One region of the Methylomonas sp. EFPC1 genome, then DNA from elsewhere that is predicted to be linked to it. Evidence: riboswitches for the same ligand, from Rfam matches in the RefSeq annotation. Region 1 holds a riboswitch; each other region holds the start of a gene.
The links. A riboswitch is a leader RNA that binds a small molecule or an ion and turns the genes downstream of it on or off. The one in region 1 is predicted to bind cyclic di-GMP.

Region 1 (7,647 bases):
CGCCCGTTCAAAGCTAACTGGTTGATTTTTATATCGAATTGATGGTGGGTCGTGTGCGATTCGAACGCACGACCATCGCATTAAAAGTGCGGTGCTCTACCGGCTGAGCTAACGACCCCCTGAATGAGCCGCCCATTATACTCAGAAATATTAGCTTTGCAACGATTAATTGTAATAAATACAAAAATAATATCTTCCTTTCCTAAATGGTGCTGGTCACCTACTCTTTTACCGGCCGTTTTTCCAGCTTTCTTTGCAAGGTTCTTCTGTGCATATTCAATGCTCTGGCGGCGGCAGAGATGTTACCGTCGTGCTGCATCAGCACCTTTTGCAAGTGTTCCCACTCCAAGCGCTTCACCGATAGCGGATTGTCGCTGATCGCTACCGAGGCATCGCCTTCGTTTTTATATAAGGCACTAACAATCTCATCGGCATTCGCCGGCTTGGTCAGATAATGAATCGCGCCCAATTTGATAGCCTCCACCGCAGTGGCGATACTGGCGAAACCGGTCAGCATGACGATTTGGGTATTGTCATCTAAAGAAATCAATTTCTTGACCATTTCCAAACCGGAGTCAAAACCGATCCGCAAGTCGATTACCGCGTATTCAGGCTCGGTTTGTTCCGCCAGTTTCATCGCCGTATCAACATCATTGGCGACAGTCACTTGAAAATTGCGCTTTTCCAACGCCGGCTTCAACACCGAACAAAAGGTGACGTCATCATCGACAAGCAATAAATTGGGCTTATCCATAGGTAATTGGTTCATGCATACTCTCCTTAGCTAAAAGCGGCAAACTGATTTCAACGCAAGCACCGCCCGACTCTAAATTACTGAACTGTATTTTACCGCCGAGTCGCTTGATAGTGGTATAAGTCAAAAACAAGCCAACTCCCATACCTTGCTTATTGCTCTTGACCGGTTGGTGCCCGGCAAACTCGATAAATTCAGCCGGCAAGCCTGGACCGAAATCCCGGATTTTCAAGTTTAGCGTTGATTCATCCCATTCCACATGAAACTCGATGCCCGCATCGACCGGCGATGCCTCGGCAGCGTTATTTAGGATATTAATGATGGAGTGAGTCACCGTACGTTCCGCAATCACGCGCGCTTCCATATCCACATTCGGCGAAATAAATAGCTTGAGCCTGGTAGCGGCTTTATGCGTGCGCCACTGGCCTAATACTTCATCGATATATTCGCTCACCAGCATCACCTTGCCGGATTCCGCCCGCATCTCGCCGGCGGAGGCCGACATCACCGACAAAGCTTGTTTGCAGCGATCAATCTGCTGTTGAACAATCATCAGTTTCTGATGCAGATCCGGATAGCGATGCGCCGACAGCTCTTCCGCCATCTCATGCGTCAAAATGGCGATCGTCCCCAGCGGCGTACCCATATCATGCGCGGCGCTGGCCGCCAAGGTGCCTAGGGACACCACGCGCTCGTCGCGTAGCGCACTCTCGCGGGCATCCGCTAAATTACGCTCCCGCTCTTTCAAGGTCTTGGACAGTTCGACCACAAAAAAGGCGACTAAGCCGGCGCTAAACACAAAACCAAACCACATGCCGAATACATGCAGATTGAAATAACGCCTGTCGTTCATCAAATGCATTTGCAGGCTCATTTCCGGCGTCATCTCCGTCATCGCCGGATGGGCCATGTGCGGCTCGACAGCCGGCAAGGGTACGTTGTAGGCAATCAGCACCGTATACACGCAGGAGGTAATGATCACCATATTCCAGGCATAAGCCTGCGGCAGCATGATCGCAGTTACAATCAAAGGCAGCAGAAACACCCAAATGATCGGGTTTGATGCCCCACCGGTCAAATAAAGTAAATAGGCCAACGCCAGTACATCCATGCATATTTGCGAAAAAATCTCGTGCTCGGTAACTTCTTCCGGGGTTCTCAGCCGCAGCCAGGTGTACAGATTGAGTATGGAAATCGCAAAAATCGCCAGCCACAGCTGGTTTTGCGGCAAATTAATACCTAGACCGTTCACCGCAATAAACACCGCCACCGTAACGGCAAACAGCATCAAATTTCTAAGAATGTATAACCAACGCAGGTTTTCGCGAATGGATATTTCGGCTTTGGGCAGAATGTGTGAAAGCATAGAAACAACACTAAATTGAAGAAAGCATCGCCGCTAGATATTACCGGCGCTTGCTTACCAAGGTGGAAAGCCGATCAAACCTGGATGGCGGCCACCTAAGTATTCAATCGATTTTTGATAGCAAGCTTCACTCCAACCGCTAAGCGCAAGAGCAAATACGGAATTAAGCTAGCCGCTTACAAGATCGAAAGATAATCTACGAGCTAATCCTTTCGGAGCAAGCGTCACGATCTGACGAATCATGTCCCAAAAAATAGTGCGGCATATCACGCACCAGCCAAACGCCAGCCGCCGTTTTTATCCACCCACCTCATGCTCAGCCAGTACCAAAACGTCATAGGCAGCATCATCGCAAACCATTCCCAATCGTCGATCAAAAATAATTTGGCAACCCAACCGTTGCCATCGAAATAGAGCGGCCAAGGCACACAGTAAAGAGTAAAAACAATACTACTCCAGATCAACAGTAACGCGCCTTTGCGGGTTTCTATACTCGACAGGGCCAGGAACACCCACAGCGGGGTTTTATCGGTTTTTTGCATACATCTCTCCACAGAAAAATCTCGTGCCAACCCAATTAGCGGCGCAACAACCTAACAATAAACGACTAGAAAATAAAGAAATTCCTGATCAAATCCACCAAAACAAACTTCACCACCAAGCGGGGATTATCTCCCAACAATTGAACTGTGTTATTTAAAATAAGCGCATGCGCTATTTCGCTGAATTTCGCCGGCAGCTCATTCATGCCATCCCAGGCAAAATAAGCAGCAATACAATGATATTTATATATTTTATTAAGTTGGCCCACTATTCGCTGTAACTAGTGTACTTGCTTCGTGGTTTGCTTTCCGAAAAAGCGGTTAGTAGGTCTCTACCCCTGCCATGTCTGCCGCCGGCGGAATGAGCAAATCTCTGAAAGCAAGCTTTGCCACACCCGTCGTGAGGCGGGGCCGGAAAATCACGGTTCTTAAAAAACGATTTAAAGAAGGCCGGATTGCCCCCATGCGCGCCATGGGCGAGGGCAAAGTTTGGCTCGCTGCTGTTGGTCAAGTTTTGTCAGTTTCGCTGTTACCTTTAATTCCAATAACAAAAGAGGACGATCATGATCTTTCATAAAACGGCTATAGCAGCTATTTTGACAACTGGCCTAGCGGCTGTTTCCAGCCAAGCGTTCGCGCACTCTTACTACAACCTGACCGGAGCGGGCTCAGTAACCTCCGGTAACTCCGCTATCGGCTTCGGCATCGCCAACAGCATCAACGGTACAGACGGTGTATCTGCAAACTCCAACGGCACCAATAGAGTCGCCAACGGTACCAACGTTTATACAGTCGGCGACTTAAACGCGAACACCTTAATTCCGGGCACAGGTACCGCGGCTGAGACAGCCACAGAAGTAGCAGGCAACCTGCCCTATATGTGGTATTCAGGTCAGCATACAACCGCTGCCGGCTTCACCAAACGCGAGTTGCATACCGGCTCCAGCGCTACAGACAACGATGGCGCACTGACAGCAAACCTTATTAGCTCAAACCCTAGCTTCGGCACTAACACTATCGGTAGCTTGTGGAAAGCTTACTCGGACAAAAACGGCGGCACTAACGCCGCCACCTGGGGCACCATCATGGCCGACCTACCGGCTGATGGCGACCATCCTTACTTGGCGGTAGCAGGCAATTCAGCTTCAACCGGCTTGGGACTGGACTACGGCTTGATTCATATTAGCTGCGGCGCAAACACAGCAAGCGCTAACTGCGCCAGCGCGGGCAATATCAAAACCACCATTACCGTGAAAAACGACGCCGATTACAGCCAATTTAACGGCTTATTGGACGTGGCCCTGTATCGCAATGTGGACAGCAGTTCCACATCTGACCGTAACGCGGCTGCCACAATCGGCGAAACGGGCCTGCAAGGCTCAAGCTTGGGCGAAGCTATCTGGACAGCCAGCATGAGCAGCACTTCCGACACCTTGTTCTACTCGTTTGTGTTCGATCAAGCAGAGTGGAATGCCACAGGCACACCAGGACTACACACCAATGGCTTTTATACCTTGGTGGTCGGCGCGCACGGTGGCAGCGCGCTCGATGGCGTAACCTACGACGTACTGGTTACCACTTCGGCAGTGCCTGTTCCAGGCGCAGTCTGGCTGTTCGGCAGCGCCATGGCCGGCTTGATCGGTTTCGGCCGCCGCAAACAAGCACTAGCGGCTTAATTACCCAGCGGGATTGCCGCCAAATAGCGGCAATCCCATCACCAAGCGCTGTTTAACGACAGGCTTACACTCATATATTTGATTCGATAGATATCCAAAATGACTGCAAACTTAACCTTTAAAAAACTAGCACTAGCCGGCGCCATGGGCACGTTAATGTCGATCAGCGGCATGGCTAGCGCTCACGTAACCTACAATCTGGCCTCCGGCGATACCTTGCCACCGGACGGTTCCGCTATAGGCCCATGGTCGGCCGGCGATCCAGGCTACATTGGCAATTTGCCCGCCACCTGGGTCGCGATGATCCATAACGACGGAGGCATAGCTACCTCGCAAACCGCCAGCGGCCACGGCATAGGCATGGGCGCCAAAGCTTATAAAGACGGCGCGACAAACTGGGGGCATACCGCCGATTACGGTTTGTTTGAATTGCATGCCGATGCGGAAGTGACCATCACCGTATCGTCGGACGGCTCCAATCTGCGCCCGGCTTTTGGCTTGTGGAGCGGCTGGGATACCGCGGGTAGCAGCAGTCGCCATCAGAGCTACCTGGACAACGGTGCGCTGAATCCCATGGCTGCCAGCCCACTTGGCACAACGCTGGCTTTGGTTGACGCAAACGCCTGGGCCTTCGCAGCCACTCAAGGCACCACCGCCACAGCGACGCTGACCCGTTTCCTGACTGCCGGTACTTACACGCTGATTTTGGGTGGTTACGACGGCACGGTAGGCGGCGCCAATCTGGCCTATACCGCTACCATCTCCGCCGCGGCATCACCGGTACCCTTACCGGGTGCGGTTTGGCTGTTCGGTAGCGCGATGGCCGGCTTAGTCGGTTTCGGCAAACGCAAATCACCGGATAGCATCTAATTCGATTCGACTTACCTGACTGCGACAGAACTAGGTTAGATCGGTTTCGGTCAAGGATGACCGGGAGCACGGAAGCTCCATTTTTACATCCGTTTGATCGTAGTCTACTTGATCAAAAAGCTTGAACAACCCTGCCCATTCGCTTCATTCGTAACCGAACGCATCGATATACGGCGCTAAAATCGGTAATACGGGTTCGTAAAACTTTTCATAGTGCTGCCAACGCGCCACCGAGCGCGAATAAATCGGCTGAGCGACAGCGGCAAAACTCGGCGTGGCAATGTAACGGCCCTTAGCCTTCTCATGAAACGCGCTAACTTCGGCCACCCATTCCAAATCCAATAACGCAAACACCCGGCGAAAACTGTTTTCAAAATCGTTCACGGTGTCCTCGTAACGCAATTCCATATAACGCGGCTGCATCATCGGCTTTATGTAAAACCAAAGGTCCATCACGGCCGCATATTGCTTGGCCACGCCTTCCCAGCTCAGCAAATTGATTGTCACGCTAGACGGCTTAAACGCCTGTTGAAAACAACTCAAACACACATCGCGCGGATCGCGCAGCGCAAAGATAATCCTGGCCTCCGGAAATAGGCAGCTAATCAAACCTATATCGATACTATTCAGTGCCACTTTATCGATAAAGCATTTATTCAAGGCGTCCGCGCCGTATTCCTCACCAACCCGCCGCCAATAGTAAGCGCGCAACTTTCGGACATCATCCAGACCAAGCTGGCGGAGGGCGGCCGGAATGTCTTCTCGCACACCGCTCAACCTTTGCAGCTCTTGAATCAAACCATGAATCAGATCATTTTCATCGGAGGTAAACACCTCGGGATGCGCCGCCAACACTTGCTCGGTCAACGTCGTGCCCGAACGCAAAAAGCCCAGCAGAAACGTCGGGGCCGGCAAGTTATCGGCAAAGTCGCTTAGCGCCCATCGATGCAATAACGCCTGATCAAAGCCCTGCTTGTTGCGTTGAAGCGCGCGAAACACCTGTCCGGCGTCAAGCGAGCTGAGTTCAGGTAATTGCTTATACAAAGCCTTTGCTTGTTGGCAAGCCGCAAACGATGCATCGTATTCTTCCAATTTATCCAGCACCCCAACCAACTCCTGCCAGGCGCGTGCGGTCTGCTGCATATTGCGATTGGCGGCTATCACAGCCTGAAAGCGCTGCTTGGCTGCCGGCAAACGGTTTAAATGCGCTTCCAGCACCGCCAGCATATTATTGCAGGCCGGATCATCCGGACGTAACTCGCAAACCTTGCTGGCAAAAGGCAAAGCCTCTTCGAATCGATTAACCCGCGTCAAATACAGGGCGCGATTATTCAGCGCGGCAGGGTTCTCAGGTTCCAGTTTGACCGCCAACTCGGTCAGTTTCAGCGCCGTATCCAGATCGCCCCAGTGATGCAATTGCTCGGCCAGCTCCAAAATAAAACGGATATTGCGGGTTTGCTGAGCGTCGATTTCCAGTTGAAGAGCGGCCTGCTGCAGATAGGCTAAGCCTTCCCGGCGCTGCTGCTGCCAACACAAAGCCTGTCCCAATCCGGCCAGTGCTTCCGCATGATTGGGTTGGATCGCTAACACTTGCCGAAACCCATGCAACGTACCCGCCATATCGCGCCGGGCAACGGCTTGCCAGGCTTGCTTTAAGGCGTCGTCCACACTGGGTTTAACCGGCCTCGCCGCCGCTTCGGCTTGCTTTAAACAACAGGCTTTGTATTTCTTGCCGCTGCCGCATGGGCACGGATCGTTACGGCCAAATTTAGCGTTGACGGCTGCTGTATTTTTCATATCGTTCCCTGACGAAGTTTGGCATTGATTATGGGCAGCAATTATAAATCCGCCAGCACGGCCAGCGCTTCTTGAATGTTACTGACTGCATGGATTTGCAAGTTCTTCACCGGGTCCTTGGGTTTGTTGCTCTTAGGAATAATCGCCTTTTTGAAACCGTGCTTGGCGGCCTCGTTGAGCCGAGCGTGACCGTTGGCGACTGGGCGAATTTCACCGTTTAAACCCACCTCGCCGAAGAACACCGTGTCGTAAGGAATAATCCGGTCGCGCAGGCTGGAGACCACACCGACCATGATTGCCAGGTCGGTACTAGTTTCGGACACCTTGATGCCGCCGACTACGTTGGCGTAAATCTCGTCATTGCCGGTAAAAATCCCGCCGTGGCGCGACAACACCGCCAGCAACATGGCTAGCCGGTTTTGATCCAAACCCACCGCCAGCCGGCGCGGATTACCGTACTGGCTTTCGGTGACCAAGGCCTGAATTTCCACCAGCAAGGGCCGGGTGCCTTCCCACAGCACCGTCACCACGCTGCCCGGCGAGGGCTTTTCCGCGCGGGATAAAAACATCGCCGAGGGATTTTTCACTTCCTTCAAGCCGCTGCTTTCCATTGCAAAGAAACCCAGCTCACCGACACTGCCG
Region 2 (7,776 bases), 1.2 Mb from region 1:
AATGCCATTATGCTGATGACCCATAACGTCGAATACGATCAGCGCTACTTGCAAGCCATCGTGCATTGCCGGGTGCCGTTTATCGGATTGCTGGGTCCGGCGCATCGCAAACAACGATTACTGCAAAGCCTGGGCGACAATGCGGCATTGATAGCCGAACGGGTATTCGGCCCGGTCGGTTTGGACATCGGCGCGCAAACCCCGGAAGAGATTGCCTTGTCCATCGTGGCGGGCATTCAAGCACAGTTAAACGGCCGTAGTGGCTTGCAACTGGGTAAAGAGCCTGTTGCGGTCAAACAGCTTGCAGCCCTGGATAATCTGCATGCCGGCGACTGAGAATGCCTCAGTGCTGAGCGTGGACAAATTACGGGAATGATTGATCGCGGCGTTTTGCCGATAAATAGGGGCCATTTTCTAGGAATCCCCCTTTTCAGAAGCCGGTGTTTGCTAGTTTTCTTGCCATGCATAACGGTGTGGCTTAGCTAAGGTGCTGTTATTACCTTTTTTAGCCTTGCATGGATTGGAAGTCACCGGCCTTAGCCGGTGACTGTGGGCTGAAATTTAAACCGCGTTAGGGTGCCAAATATGCTTCGAAAGGCTGTATCGGTGATGAATTGCCTTGGGCGCCCACCGCGTCAATGGTCAGAAATTCATCTTTACCCAGAACGGCTCCCAGCGGATTACCGCCGCTTACTGTCTGCTCCACGCCAACATGGCCGTGGGGTATTTTGATTTCGGGGTGATCAAAGGGGGCTTTTTCGTAGCGGACTCTTTCATCGGTCAAGGTTTTCAGGAAGGCGATCAGGTCGGCTCGGTTTTGCGCATCCAGTTGTAGATTGGGCTGCGGAAATACCCGAGTAACTTGTTTGCTGTCGTAGGCAAAATTTCCGCCTCGCGAATAAAATTCGATCGCTTGTTCCAGGGTGGCCATGCTGCCGTTGTGCATGTATGGTCCGGTTAACTCGATATTGCGTAGCGAGGGGATTTTAAATGTCGAGTCGACAGACGCTACCATTTTCCGGGTATTGGGCTTGTTCAACTCCGCTAAGGCGGCAGCGGTCGTGGGCAAAAAGGCATTGTTTGCGGGCAGGAAACAGTTCTCCGTGCTTTGTGGCTGGGGTCTTATGCCGTCGGTGATGGTAAACAAGCTCGGCAGTGAATAAGGCAGTTTGATATTTAAAGCAAGGGCTTCCTGAAAATCGCAGGCTCTCACTTTAGTGACATCTTCATCCAGTGCAGCGGCATTATTGCCCGCCAAATGTTGTAAATATTGTCGGCTGAACGATAGCGGGTTGCCAAAGTCGTCGACGCCGCCTGCGCCAATATCGGCCGTTTCTTCGGTGACGCCTGTGGAAGAAAAGCCGGTATCGAAAAATGCGGTGACTGGGGTGTTTTTGATAAGCAATGGTATGCGATTGACCACATTGGTGGATGCGCTGATGAAGAAAGTCGGTTCACCGAAGGCTTCCGGATGGGTTTTGGCAATGGCCGCATTGGCGTTGATCGACGCCGCGCTGAAGTTGGGTCCTAAATGGCAGAGCGCGCACTGATTTTTTCGGAATTGTTTTAAGCCGTTCAATTCCGACGCGCTGAGTTCTATGGGTTGATTGCCAGTGTCGCGGGCGCTGTTGTCGAAGGGCGATTCGTCCGAAATCAATGTGCTTTCATAGAGTTGGATGGCCAGGCCAAAGAACATGCCAAAGTTGGCTTCGGTTTGATTATAGGGCGCAAACCCTTTGGGGGCCGGAATTGGCGGGTTACCGCTGTACGACCAGTATTTGGGATTGAATGCCTGCATGATCAGCAGCTTATACAGAGTGTTCGTGCCGGGTTTGCTATTGAGGCTGTAAGGTCCCAATACACTGTCTTCAGGATGTACTTTTTGGTTTTGCAACGGGCGGCGTAACAGCAGCTTTCTACCGAGTTCCATCAAGGTCCGGTTGCGGCAGGCCATTTCGGTAGTGTTTTGTGGCGGAGCTACCGCTAATGACGCCAGCGAGGAATTGATTAAATGCAGGCGCTGCTTAATTAGCGTCGTGGCGTTCTGTTTTACCCAGACGCCGGCGTCGGGATCTCGGTCGCCCCAAGGGCTGCTGCCGTTAAACACATTGTTGGCGCGGCCGTCCCAAAAATTGCGATGATTAAACACCGCATTGATCACGCTGGGCGCATTGCGCGGCGTGACTTTGCGGGTGCCGACCGCGCCGGCATGAAACAGGCTGTCCACGCTGCGGCTGCAGGTGTCGTTAGGCGCTGTGTAGCGGTCCACGGCTCTGAATTCACCACCGAAAGTACCGGACGAGCCGACTACATTGTCGGTGTTGTAGAGGACCGCAGAATGTTCTTGGAATGGATCTTCCCGTTGATGTAGCGGAAAGTCGCCAATGCTGAGGGTGTGATTGGGTCCCAACGATGCACCCGTCATGGCATTGCTGAATGTTTGATCGCTTAAAGGGCTGGATTGGCCGCCCGGAGCAAGCTGATTTTTTACTCTGCCGTCGGCGCCGGCGTGGAAGTGGCAGGACGCACAGGCCATGCCGTCGCTACCCACGTTAGTGTCCCAGAACAGCGCTTTGCCCAAGGCAATCGCGGCATTCTTGTTGACGACAATAGGGTCCGGGCCGTCCAGTAGTCCGGGAACAGGCGGAACGGGCAAATGCTTCAGGCTTATCGGCATGGGCCCTAGTGCCAATTCGACCGCGGCGGCGCTGAAACTGAGCAGTACACCTCCGGCTAAAACAATCGCTAATTGGCTATGACGAAACAATGTCATGGTGAAACTCCACTGAGAAATGGTTGGTTGGCAACAAATACGGCCAAAACGCCCGCATCAGCGGGCTCAAGCTATAAAAAAGGCCGATAAATCACACAGCGTAATTTATCGGCCATCCTTATTCCTTTGGCGAAGTCCCTCGCCAAGCTTCCTTTTTTTATAGGAACATCGGCTTATCTGCTGGGTGTTGGCTTACGCTTTAGCGTTGCGTTTGCCTCTGCCTATAAAGCCGGCCAGTGCCGTGCCGAACAGCCAGACAGCGGAGGGTACTGGCACCGCCGCCGGTGTGTAGGTAGAAGGGGCGGCCGACGCGGAAATGTTCAAAGAGATGCCGGCACTGCTTCCGAGGACGTCTGCACCGCCGACGAACACGGCATACCAGCCAGCTTGCAAGTCGTTCAGTGTCAAGGTCGCGAATCTTTTGGTGTTGGCAAAAGCAGGGTTGCCGGTGACGCCTATAGTGCCGGATACGCCGGTTTCATACAGATTGTCGATACTGACATCGTGGGCGCCGGAGTCGATGACGCCGCCGAAAGAGTTAACGTAGTTTTTGCTTGAGGAACTGACGTAGCCCAGGGTTTCGACAATGCCGTCCGCGCCGGTTGCCCACATAATGCCTGGATCGCCGGCTTGGCCGACCGAGTTAAATTTGTGAATTTGGCCGGTTAGCTCAGCCGGTGTATCGACGCCGACCGTTTCACCCGAATAAGCCACATTGGTTCTGAAAATTGAAAAGGCCGGAAAGTTTGCGGCGGACGAACGCGCGTCGACAGTCACGGATTGGGCTGATGAGCTCAAATAGAAGTTGGTAAATGCACCTTGCATGCCCCAACCATCATTGGACAGAGACGGATTGCCCGCGAAGCCCAAATTGCTGGAATTAAAACTAGGGTTTGAGATGCTGGTGCCCAGCTCGAGAGTGTTATCGGCGCCTGACCAAGCCGCCGTCGCAGGTTGAGCAACGGCAAGGGTTAGCGCGGCGGACGATAGGGTGATTTTAAAAATAGTTTGTAAATCGATGTTCATTTTTGAGTGTCTCCAATATCTACCACATCGTTGTTTACGATTGTGGTAGATTTAAGTTGCTGTTTAATTTGGATTTGTCTGAGTATTTCGGGCCTGGCAGCCAAAAGATAGACATCTCCAAAGGGTTTAGACATGCATTGCGAGGGGTGAGTCGACAGCTGATGTCGGCTGACCTTTTCGCTCTTGTTTGCCGGGGTTACGCGGTGCGGCGTTTGCCTAATACACTGAATCCCATTAATGCAGAACCGAACAACCAAACGGCCCCTGGCACCGGCACTGCGCTAACACCCTCGCCGGTGATGGTCAAAGGCAGGCTGGCTCCGGTGACGTAGTCGGTGGCGGTCAGGGTAATTTGATAATCGAAATGATCCTGACCGGTGGCGCCCGTTATCGGGTTGACGCCGGTCGCACCGGTGATGGTGTCGCCCTTGTTGAAGCCCAGCACAGCTTCTTCGATGGTTAGAGAGTAATCGCCAAAAGCAATAATGTAATTGCCCACGTCCAATGCAGTAGCCAGGTAGGAGTCTCGGCTCAACAAGCTGCCATCGGCCCATCCGCCGGTATTGCCGGGTATGGTGTAAGCTGGGCTGTCGTCGCCGCTGACGATTTCGGTAGTCAGTGAGACTGTGTCCTGAAAAATGCGGAATTGGCTATCTGCCAGTGTCAGTTCGCCGTCGCCGTTTATATCGACATACGCGCCGGGATGCGCGCCCCAGCCCGCTGCGTAGCCTTCATTCGCCAGGACATCGATTATCACATTGGCAGCTGATGACAAGGAGAACGAGTAGAAATCGATTGTGGTGCCGGCGCCGTGAACCGGGTCGACGGTTTTATAGATGGTGCCGTTTACGGTCTCGGCTTGTACATTGCCGAGGCCTAAAAGTGAAATAGCAAGTGTTGCAGCGACCTTTTTCAAGGCAGGCGCATGTTTCGTGTTAACAGACATATTTCAATTCCTTTCATAGTAAGACGAAGATTTTTACCGGTAGGTTTTACCGGCGACATTCAATGTTTCGCAATTCCCTTTGCGAGTCGTTGCCTAACGCACCTGCGCCGGATGCCGCGATGTCAGCCTCTTACTTTCCGGTCCTTTGCGTACGGTAAGTGCTGGGCCGATGGCTTCCCGCGCAATTTGAACAGCCTTAAAACCGCTATGTATTTCAATATTCCTGAATTGATCACGCTACGCTATGGTTGCGAGAGAGACCGTCCAAAGAGTTTTAAATACCGGGCTTGCTTGCGTAGTGAGTTAAACAACGGGTTTAGCTAATCAGGTGATACAACAAACTATTCCTGACCAGTGAGCGAGCGCTATGGGTAGTTGTCGGTGTATGAATCTCGACCGGCTAGACCCTTCTCTTACCCGCTCATAAGAGGCAGCTCGACTATCTGAATCAGATCCGCAGCTTTCCGGCCCCGCCTTGCGACGAGTGTGGCGACTTGGTGGCTGCGCCCAGGTGGGTGCAGCACTATTTATAAAGCAAAACATGCGCCAAAATATATTTGAGCAAGGGTTGCTAGTGTTTTTCTATGGTTATGTTCATATAAAACAATGCGATAGGCTGTTTTGTTTGATAGGGTGGAGTAGTAATAAGTGTGGCGGTTTTCTGGGGTTTTAGATGGCTATAACGCTATGCAGAGTGTGTTATTTCGCGTATTGTGGGTTATATCCCTTATTTTTTTTAAGAGATTTTGGGCGGCGGCTTTGAGTTTGCGCCGTAAGGGTAAAAGTCATCAGTTCGGGTAGTGATATGCCAAGCTGACGATGCTTTAAAATCAGGGTGCTGGAACGAAGGTTTGGAACGAACTCCGAAATAATAATCCAACATTCTCATGCGTATCATGACTTCGTCGGCAATCGACGACCGGCCTCGCCAGAGCTTTAGTCATCTGTCAATTGTCGATGAAAATCACTCAGCCCCAGAAAAAGGTTGATTCCTCTAATCGCCTTTGCCATCAGGTGGAGAAGGCTTTTTTGCATTTAAGGCGATGGCATGGCATAGCTACTGGTTAAGCTAAAAACATCGCTTGGTTCTTGGTAGCCTTGTAGTTACGCGGTATTGCGCTTTGGGCGGCTGTGTTATGACGACACTATCCAATATTTCCAACACAAAATTTTCAAACTTAAATTAAGATGCCCGACACTTTCACCGAGGATACATATGAATAAAACCGATGCCATTTTGAACAAGGGTCAGAAGCTCTATGAAGACGATGCCTACATTTTGTTGTGGACGAAATTTTTTGGCCTGAGCCTGCTGGCGCTGACCTCTTACTATGTCTACGATAAACAAAAGCAGCGTCTGATCAAGCTCATGAGTAGAGAAAAAACCTATCTGATGAGCATCAGTTACTACCTCACCCACGATTATGGTTTTACCCCGACAATGGTGTTGGAAGGTATCAGTTTATTTAAGGATATTTCGGCGGCAATTGCCGACAGAGGCGGCGAGACCTGGAAGACCTTCTTTGCGGAAACCGCCAAAGATAAAGCCAGGACGTATGCGGTCCGGGGCATCCGTAAGGATAAAAAAGCCAAGGCTTGAGTTTCCACACCTTATGCATTTTGTGCTAGGAGGCCGTCAATAAGTCGCGGACAAAACCCTAATCAGTTTTTAACTGCTCGAGCGGCAATCTCTTTATAGGAATAGTCAGTGCAGGAATCATCCACTAAAAAACGCACGCCAATTTTTGGCAACAAACCTTTGGCTCGACCTACCAAAAGACCGGCGCGCGCATGTTGATTACCCAAAACGGCGAGTTGGTCGGTTTGCTGGGTCCGGCGCATCGCAAACAACGGTTACTGCAAAGTCTGGGCGACAACACGGCACTGATAGTCGAACGGGTGTTCCGCCCGTTCGGTTTGGACATCGGCGCGCAACCTCCGGAAGAGATTGCCTTGTCCATCGTGGCCGGCATTCAGGCCCAGTTCAACGGCCGTAGCGGCTGGCAACAGGGGATAGAGCCGGTTGCGCTCAAACATGCATGCAGCCATGGATAATGTGCATGCCGTCATACTGGCGGCCGGTGCCTCCAGCCGGATGGGCAGCCCCAAGCAATTACTGATTTGGCAGGAGCGTCCATTACTGGCGCATGCGCTTGCCAATGCGCAAGTCGTGTTGGCGGAGCGGACGGTGGTGGTATTGGGCGCAAATGCTGAGGCGATAAAAGCCGCAGTCGATTTGAGCGGCAGTAAGGTGGTATTGAATACGAGTTGGGCGGACGGGATGGCCGGTTCGATTCGGGCTGGTATCCAGGCTGTGCCGGACACGGCTAACGCGGTATTGTTGATGCTGTGCGACCAACCCTTGATCAACGCCGCGCATCTGCAAAGTTTGCTTAGCGCTTGGCAAAACGCGCCGGAGCGCATCGTCGTCAGTCAGTATGCGGAATCGTTTGGCGTGCCGGCCGTGCTTCCGGCTGCTTATTTTGACCAGCTAGCCAGCTTGACCGGCGACCGGGGAGCCAAGCCCTTGTTGCTGCGCTTCGAGGACTCACTGGTAAAAGTGCCGTTGCTGGAAGCGGGACTGGATGTCGACACCACGAGCGATTACCAACGCTTGCATGAACTCAATGAGATGTAGCCCATGATTGCCCAACCGCTTGACGAATACTTGCAGCGTATTTATGAGCTATTCATCGAACTGGGCATTCCAGAAGAGCTGCCGGCAGCCAGGGGTTTGGCATTTTGCCGCGAGCCCGCCGAATTGATCGTCGCTGACACCACGCCGCAGGGCAGGGCGTTTTATCTCACAGCGGCTGCGGCAGCCGCTTGGCACGCATTGAAACAGGCCGCCGCCGAGGAGGGCATTACGCTAGTGATGGTGTCGGCCTTTCGCAGTGCGGATTATCAAGCCGACATTATTCGGCGTAAGCTCGGGATGGGCAAAACTATCGAGGAGATTCTGCGCGTCTTGGCCCCGCCCGGTTACAGCGAACACCACACCGGGCGTGCCATCGATATAGGCAGCGACGAC
Region 3 (7,776 bases), 240 kb from region 1:
TGCACAGCCAATGACCGATATTTCCGCGTTCTGGACCGAGTCCTTGGCCGATGAGTTATTGCGCTTTTTAACCGGGCGCTTGAAATGCCCGGACATTGCCGCCGAATTAACCCATGACACCTACCTGGGACTGCGGCAAATAGCCGAGAAAACGCCGCCGGATAATGCGCGGGCCATGGCGTTTCGGATTGCGATTAATCTGACCATCGATCATCAGCGCAAAACCATGGTCAGGGACCGTTACGGTGCCGACGAAGATATTGATGCGCTGGTTGACACTCTTCCCGGTAACGCCGCGCCGCCGGAACAGGTGTTGATCGGTCAACAACGTCTGGCCGCGTTGCAGCATGCGCTGGGCGAGTTGCCGCAAGCCTGCCGCACTGTGTTTTTACTGCATGGGGTCGATGGCCTGACCTATACCCAAATCGCCGAACGTTTAGGGGTTTCTAAGTCCCAAGTCAATAAGCTGCTGGCCCAAGCCATGGCGCATTGCGCCCGGCAACTGGCCGATTAAGCAAAAAGCCCGCATTATTTTTCCACAACCCACTTCATCCCGATGCCGTTGACTGCCACCGCTTGCCCTGCTTGGTATGATCGCTTTCGCGCCTCGCACGTCTTTATCAATAACAGCCTTGCATAATGGGAGATTGCATGCCAGCGCCGTCCGACAAATCCGCTCACACCAGTCTGCAAGATCAGGCCATCGCCTGGTTGGTTTGTCTGCGCGACGACAGATTGAGCGATGCGGAACTAGAAGCCTTCGCCGATTGGTTGAGCCGCGACCCATTGCATGCCGAGGCATTTACCGAGGCTGAGGCTTTGTTTAGCGATATGGTGCTGGCAGGCAGTTTGTCCAGTGCGAGCGAATCGCTGCAACCTGCGTCTCGACACGCTGCGGAAAAAAATGCTGCCGCTGACCAGATTATTGACCCGGCCCTTTCTATCAGAAGTATTCCGTGTCAGCCGAGCTCGTCGAAGCCCAGGCTGGTGACCCCTCCGACAGGCTCAGGGCGAACGTTATTCAAGAGCCAGGCCGATAAACCAGTCAGCCGCCGGCCGTTGGCCAGGCCGCGCCGGCCCTGGTTTGCGGCCGGGCTGGCCGTCGCGGCGATGTGGCTGTTGGCGATTAGTCTGATCATGCCGCAACAAGCGCGCTTATTTAGCGATTATTTTAGCGACTACCGCACGCAAACCGGTGAAATCCGCGAGATTCAACTCAGCGACGGCAGCCGTTTGCTGCTGAACACCAATAGCGCGGTTTCGGTAGCGTTCACCGCCGCGGCCAGACGTATCGTCTTGCACCACGGCCAGGTGCAATTTACGGTGGCAAAGGATAGCCGGCGGCCTTTCGACGTAGTGGCCGACGATTTGACGGTCCGCGCCTTGGGCACGGTGTTTGAGGTGTATAAAACCGCGACCGGGCCTACCGAGGTGAGCGTCCAGGAGCATGCCGTAGCGGTCAGTATGGCGGGTCGGGACAGTGACGTTACCGTCGCCCAGGGGCAGGGCTTGGTCTATCAACCCGGACTGCCGCTGCCGCATCCGTGGGCCGTGGGCGCGGAACAGTCCGCTTGGCGGCAGCATCGCCTAGTGATCAACGATAGACCTTTAGCTGACTTGATCAGCGAGTTGGAGCGCTATCGATTGGGACGGATATTTCTGGCGGATGCCGCACTTAAAAATCTGCGGGTAACCGGGGTGTTTTCTCTGGATACGCCCGATGAGGCACTGTCCTCGGTGCGTAAAGCGCTGGCGTTGCAAGAAACCCGTATCGGTCCCTGGTGGGTGTTGCTGCATCGCTGATTTTTTGGGTGCTGTAAGCCACTCCGGGCAGCGCGCGCATGTCCAAAACGGTTTGGCGCATATTAGTCGAAAATTCCAGCCCACCGGCTCAAGCCTTCAACGGCGGTTCCCTATTTACCCGCATTCAAGCAAAAGTCGTCCTTCCGCCGGAAACTTCCTCAGTCGCGCAGCGCTGCGATTTTTTCAACGCAGTTTTGCCGGAATGGAGACGATTTTTTGCCAATCAGGAAATTTTTGTGATCGATTTTTGTACTGAAACGACTTCTATGTTGAGAAACATTATTTTTCGGACAGGACGGATCTTGAAAGCACGGATTAACGATTTTCGCTACCCGCTGGCAGTGGGCGTATGGCATCGGCCAGCCGTATATCTGTGCTATGCGCTGAAAGGCAACCGTGTCGGTGTCGATACCTGGGTGTTGATCGGGCTGGTGGCGGCCGGCGGACAATGGAGCAGTAGCCAGGCGGTCGCAGCGGAAGTGGTTCGCCACTTCAATATCGGCGGCCAGTCCTTGAATAACGCGCTGATTCAATTTGCCGCGCAAGCCGAGTTGGAATTGATTTTTTCAGCGGACATGTTGCGTGAGCTTGCCAGCCCAGAGCTGCTCGGGGACATGTCGGCAGAGCAGGCGTTGACACACTTGCTGCATGGTAGCGGTTTTACCTACCGTTTTATCGATACCGACACGGTGACTTTGGAACGCAGTCCGGCGGCAACAGATCTGTCTAGCCTGCCGCCCGCCGTTACTTTGGATGCCATGACTGTCGTGGGCTCGAAAACAGCGGAGGCCGGTGCGGAAATCGCCACCGAGCCGATGCTTGACGAGGCGCGGACCTATGCCGTCAGGCATATTGCCAGCGCCACCGGGACCGACACGCCAATCAAGCAAATCCCGCAGTCGGTGCACGCGCTTAACCGCCCCTTGTTAGACGACCAGCAAACGATCAACCTCAGCGAATCCTTAGTCAATGTTAGCGGCATAGTGGCGCGCAATACGCTCTATAGTCCGGTTATCGAAGGCACCTTAATTCGCGGTTTTCGTTCCGAACAACTGCTGGATGGCTTTACCCAGTACTACAACCCCGGTGACCGGGAAAGCACTATTAATATCGAAAGAATCGAAGTGCTGAAGGGTTCCAACGCCTTGCTCTACAGCGGCGGCTCGGGCTCCCCGGTGGGCGGGGTGGTGAATCTGCTTGCTAAATTGCCGCAGGCCAAAGCCTTCGGCGAAGCGGGTTTTAGAATCGGCAGCCACAGCTTTTATCAGCCGTATTTCGATGTCAATCAACCCCTAAACGCCAATATTTTGTTGCGCATGACGGGCGAATATACCAACGCCAGACATAACATCGACATAATCGAAACGCAGCGTTTTAACCTTAACCCGGCCCTGACGCTGACCGATAACGACCAAACCCGTTTGACGATCCAAGCCAAACTGTCGCGTTGGCAGCAACCGGAGTACCAGGGCTTGCCCGCCACCGGCAGCATCGCCGGCGATTTTGTTACCCGGCCCGATCTGTTCCCGGGGCCGGCCAATCTGCCCGATAGCCATTCGGATGCCGATGCGGTATGGGCTACGCTGGACCGGCAGCTCACCGGGAGCTGGCGCTTAAACCTGAAGGCGCGCTATGCGCAGGCTGAATTCGACGAGAAAATTCAGACCCTGTTCGGTAGCGATGGCCTGGTCGCGGATCGGCCCTTGCTGCCGGCATCGCACTGGGCATTAGTGAACGCCGAATTGTTTCAACAACAGCATGAACGCAGCGTATTGGGCAATTTGCAGGGCAAATTTAAGCTGGGTCCCAGCGAAAACAATCTGTTGTTGGGCGCTGATTACAGCCGTTTGCAAGATGCCGGCTTTATCGAGGGCGATTTCGGCGCCTTAGGATTCGGCGTCGGTACGGTCGATCTGCGCGCACCGCTATTTGACTCCCCTTATGCCGTACCCGGTCCGGGCCGGGACAATCAGTTCATCGAAAACCTCACTTACGGCGCTTACCTACAGTGGCAAAGCACGCTGTACCGGCGTTTGCATTGGCTGTCCGGTCTTAGGCTGGGCAAGGTGGGTATCGATTTTAATAACGCGCAAACTGGGGTAAATGTCACCACGGATACGCTGAAATGGTTGCCGCGCCTAGGCGGCGTGATCGACCTAAACGACGAGGTTTCCTGGTTTATTTCTTATAGCGAGGGCATGCGCGGCCAACCGTTTGTCAATTTCGTCGATACGCCGGCCCCGGAATTGTCGAATCATCTGGAAACCGGTCTGAAATTCAATTTTGCGAATCAATTCAGCGGCCAACTGGCGTTGTACCAAATCGAGCGCAGCCAGGTCGCGGTCACCGACAGCAGCGATTTCCTGCGGCGTTCGGTCGCCGCAGGGCAGCAACGCTCGCGCGGTATCGAAATGGATTTGCTCTGGCAACCGGTCGAGGGCTTCAGTGTGCTGGCAAACTATGCGCATACCGACGCCCGCTTCATGGACGACAAAGCCGGGGTGGCTGCCGGCAATCGCTTGGCTCAAGTCCCGGAAGATGCCGGGCGGCTCTGGGCGCATTACCGTTTTCAGCAGAATGAGTTGCAAGGTTTTAGCTTGGGTTTCGGCGTGTACGCCCGCGCCGGCGCTTATTTATCCAATAACAATCGCTTTAAAACCGCCGGCTACCACAGCTTCGACGCGGCGTTGGCTTACGAAACCGGGCGTTTCCAATGGGCGGCCACGGTCAAAAATCTCAGTGATGAGGATTATTTTCAGCCCTACGGCTATTTCGAGGGCCGGGTAGCGCGGGCAGCCGGCCGCGCCGGGTTTCTAAGTTTTTCAATCAAGTACTGATGCCGTCGTTAACTATTTGCCACAGGAGTTTTTCAGGAGCACCTCACTCAGGGATTTAGAGTGATGTCGTAAGGACCGCGACAAACATGCCACATCCGCCGCGAGACGGAGCCGGAAAGCCACGGGTCTTGGAGATTAAGACAGCCGGGTTACCTGCCAGTTTAAGACCCGAAATTCGGGTTGGCGATTTGCAGATTAACTTTAACCGTAATTTATTAAGGAATAAAAAATGACAATCTTGCACTACAACCGCACTCAATGGGTAAGCGCCGGCCTGCTCGCCTTAAGCGCATTGACCGCCGTTTTGGCGCCTGCTACAGCCAGCGCCGCGCAAGTCAGCGGCGATGCCACCATTACCATCAACAATGCCGCTTTTGCGGCGGCATCGGTCAATGTCGGCAGTGGCTATCCGAATGGCTGGATTGTCGCGAAACATTGGGGCGCCAGCGATAATTTACTGGGCATCACCGGTGCAACCACCGGCGGAACGACGCTATCGGCAACTGCCAGCACCGCGATGTCGTTTGCGGTTAACGCCAACACCACGACCAACAGCTATCCGGCTGCCGGTCCCTATGGCCGTACCGAACAAGCCACGACGATGGACGCCGGCAATACCTCGGTCGGTCAAATCGGTCTGAGCGGCGCCTGGTTATTGACCAGCCAAGGCGGCAGCGGCATTTTGACGCCCTACGACTTTAGCCTGGTAAAAACCGGAAGCACCTGGAATATCAAAACCTACGATACCGGTTTTGGCTACCAAAATTTCTTGAAGCTGACCAACGTCTCCGAGTCGCTAAGCAGCAATGGCGAATTACTACTGAGCGGCGACTTGCAATGGACCGGTTTGTGGGCCGGTTTGGTTGGCGCCAATACCAATGCCGTGGTCGGTACTTTTAGCCTGGCGCCTAGCACGGCGCCATCGGCGGTACCGGTACCGGCGGCGGTCTGGATGTTCGGCAGCGGGCTGCTGGGCTTGCTGGGTGCAAGTCGCAGAAAAGCCTTGGTCGCAGCTTAACTCACAAAGTGGGCTTGGGGCGGTCGCCAAGATTCGCTTCGGGCCCGGACTTTCGGCAATAAATCCCTCTTCGTGCCCGCATGCCGTCGACTACGGCCGCTTGTGTATTCAGGCAGGGAGAGGGCTTATTCTGACCATCCGCTGATAGGGATTTTATGAAGATCAACAAAAACTGTGGCTATCCCACTTTGGTGGTGCGGGCGATGCTAGCCATCGGTATGGGAATGGCCTCGGCAAGCGCCGACGCCGCGACATTGAATGCGCCATCCGGCGGTACGTTTACGATGAACCTGGACCGGAATGCGCTGGCACCTTATGCCGGGGGCTATTACTTGTCGACGTTTTGGAGTACGGCAACGTCCAATGCTGATAATCCGGCCAATACCGGCGACCATTTGCTTAGCCAACTCAATACCACCGAGATTTCCGGACTCAATCAGGTGTTCGAGTTGACGGCTATCGGTAGCGATCCCAGTCCGCAAGCCAGCCAGCGTTACGTCAAAGCCACATCAGCCGATTTTGCCATCGATACCATCACGCTGGCCGGCGTGGCCGGGGCACAAGTGGGCATGACCGGCGTGCAGGGTTTTTATGCGCCGAACTGGCCGCCGACTGGAGCCGGCTTGGTCAACGGCGATTTTTCGCTGCTTTACGATGCCAACCGGCAAACTTTGGGCCGCACCGGTTGGTACCTAGCCAATAACATTTATTTCACGATGGCGGTGTACGACTTAAACAACCTGAGCCTGAGCTTTAGCAACGCCGGAAACTGGCAGTTGAGCGGCGATTTACTGATGTCGCCGGAAAACGCCGGCATGTTGCAAGGCGCGCAACTGGTCGATGTCGGCAGTTTCTGTTTGGGCACGGGTGCCTATGCCGGTTGCGGACAGGTATCGGCGGTGCCGCTACCCGCTGCGGTCTGGTTATTCGCTAGCGGCTTTTTGGGCTTTATCGGCATAGGCCGTAGGCCATATCTTTCAAGGAGTGTGACATTATGAAAATCAATAATCATCGATCATCCGCCTGGCTATTAGCCGTTTTCGGTGTATTGTCGATCAGCCAAGCCCACGCCGCGACAGTCAGCGGCGGTGCGCTGGTCCTTAACCTAAACCGCGATGTGCTAATCGCCAGCCTTGATGTGAACGATTATCCAGACACGCCCACTGCGGACTTTCCGATTTGCTGCCGGCCTTCTATTTATCTGGAAGAGTTTTACGACGCTTCGGCGGCATCAAAAACCTTTGTTGAGCTGCGGGACGGCAATACGCCGGATTTGTACGATACGGTGGCCGATGAAATTCCGGCAACCGGGTTGCAATTTAGTGTCAACGGGGTGAGTCCGATAGTCAATCCGGGCGGGCGGCAGAACAGAAATACCACTTTCGCGTTCGAGCCCGGCAATTTGTTCGGCACTGCCAGCGGTAGCATCGGGTTAGGCGGTGTCATGCGTTTTAGAGTGGACGTCGATCCGCCGACCAATAGAGTGTTGTTGGGCGATATGACCTTGGAATACGATCCGGCTCTTGAAGCGGCGACGCCGGGGCGTACCGGTTGGGTGATTACCAATCACATCGGTTTCGATGCGGGCGGTTTTGAGTTGTTTGATGTCACAACCGCAATAGTCGGGAATACGTTAAGCCTTAACGGCAATCTTGGGTTAGGGTGGGGCTTCGATCATCTGGGCGCTCGCGACGCCCGCTTGCGCGATACGCGCATCGGTACTTTCAGCTTCCAAACCACCGTGGTGTCGGGAGAAACGCCGGCGGCGGTGCCTTTGCCGGCTGCTGTCTGGTTGTTTGCCGGCGGTTTGGCCGGACTGTTTCTGAATAACCGTTCCGACAAAAGGATGGCGTGATGAAGCCAGCCGAAGATCCAGAATTGATTCGGCCATGGACTGCCGTTTACCCAGCGCCTGACGAACACCACCCTGCATATTTTCGCCGCGGCGGCTGGGTAAAAATCGCGGCAGGCTTAGGCATCGGTTTGACATTGACGACAGCCGCGCAGGCAGGGCCTTCCCCGGTAATAAGCTTTGGACAGTACCGTAGCCATCAAGTCAATGTCGATGCGGAGGGGCAAAACATCGCCGGCGACAAAGGCAACGAACCGACGCTGGCC

Region 2: linked by a shared signal. The riboswitch ahead of JWZ98_RS12455 (hypothetical protein) and the one ahead of JWZ98_RS23265 (hypothetical protein) in region 1 are both predicted to bind cyclic di-GMP.
Region 3: linked by a shared signal. The riboswitch ahead of JWZ98_RS18625 (hypothetical protein) and the one ahead of JWZ98_RS23265 (hypothetical protein) in region 1 are both predicted to bind cyclic di-GMP.

What each region holds. Positions count from the first base shown of each region.
Region 1 covers NZ_CP070494.1:3,827,481-3,835,127, forward strand. The annotation lists tRNA gene JWZ98_RS17480 (tRNA-Lys) at 43-118, opposite strand; gene JWZ98_RS17485 (response regulator transcription factor) at 221-769, opposite strand; gene JWZ98_RS17490 (ATP-binding protein) at 747-2,120, opposite strand; gene JWZ98_RS17495 (hypothetical protein) at 2,387-2,662, opposite strand; cyclic di-GMP riboswitch class I at 3,041-3,125, shown strand; gene JWZ98_RS23265 (hypothetical protein) at 3,226-4,338, shown strand; gene JWZ98_RS17505 (hypothetical protein) at 4,438-5,208, shown strand; gene JWZ98_RS23270 (sulfotransferase) at 5,353-7,005, opposite strand; gene radA (DNA repair protein RadA) at 7,047-7,647, opposite strand, start outside.
Region 2 covers NZ_CP070494.1:2,668,453-2,676,228, reverse strand. The annotation lists gene JWZ98_RS12470 (XdhC/CoxI family protein) at 1-336, shown strand, start outside; gene JWZ98_RS12465 (cytochrome c peroxidase) at 572-2,773, opposite strand; gene JWZ98_RS12460 (hypothetical protein) at 2,966-3,799, opposite strand; gene JWZ98_RS12455 (hypothetical protein) at 3,996-4,745, opposite strand; cyclic di-GMP riboswitch class I at 5,172-5,246, opposite strand; partial or broken gene JWZ98_RS23210 (IS5/IS1182 family transposase) at 5,745-5,849, shown strand; gene JWZ98_RS12450 (hypothetical protein) at 5,962-6,345, shown strand; partial or broken gene JWZ98_RS12445 (XdhC family protein) at 6,513-6,800, shown strand; gene JWZ98_RS12440 (nucleotidyltransferase family protein) at 6,793-7,383, shown strand; gene JWZ98_RS12435 (M15 family metallopeptidase) at 7,387-7,776, shown strand, end outside.
Region 3 covers NZ_CP070494.1:4,069,187-4,076,962, reverse strand. The annotation lists gene JWZ98_RS18640 (sigma-70 family RNA polymerase sigma factor) at 1-514, shown strand, start outside; gene JWZ98_RS18635 (FecR domain-containing protein) at 652-1,803, shown strand; gene JWZ98_RS18630 (TonB-dependent receptor) at 2,106-4,640, shown strand; cyclic di-GMP riboswitch class I at 4,719-4,797, shown strand; gene JWZ98_RS18625 (hypothetical protein) at 4,870-5,658, shown strand; gene JWZ98_RS18620 (hypothetical protein) at 5,814-6,656, shown strand; gene JWZ98_RS18615 (hypothetical protein) at 6,653-7,513, shown strand; gene JWZ98_RS18610 (hypothetical protein) at 7,513-7,776, shown strand, end outside.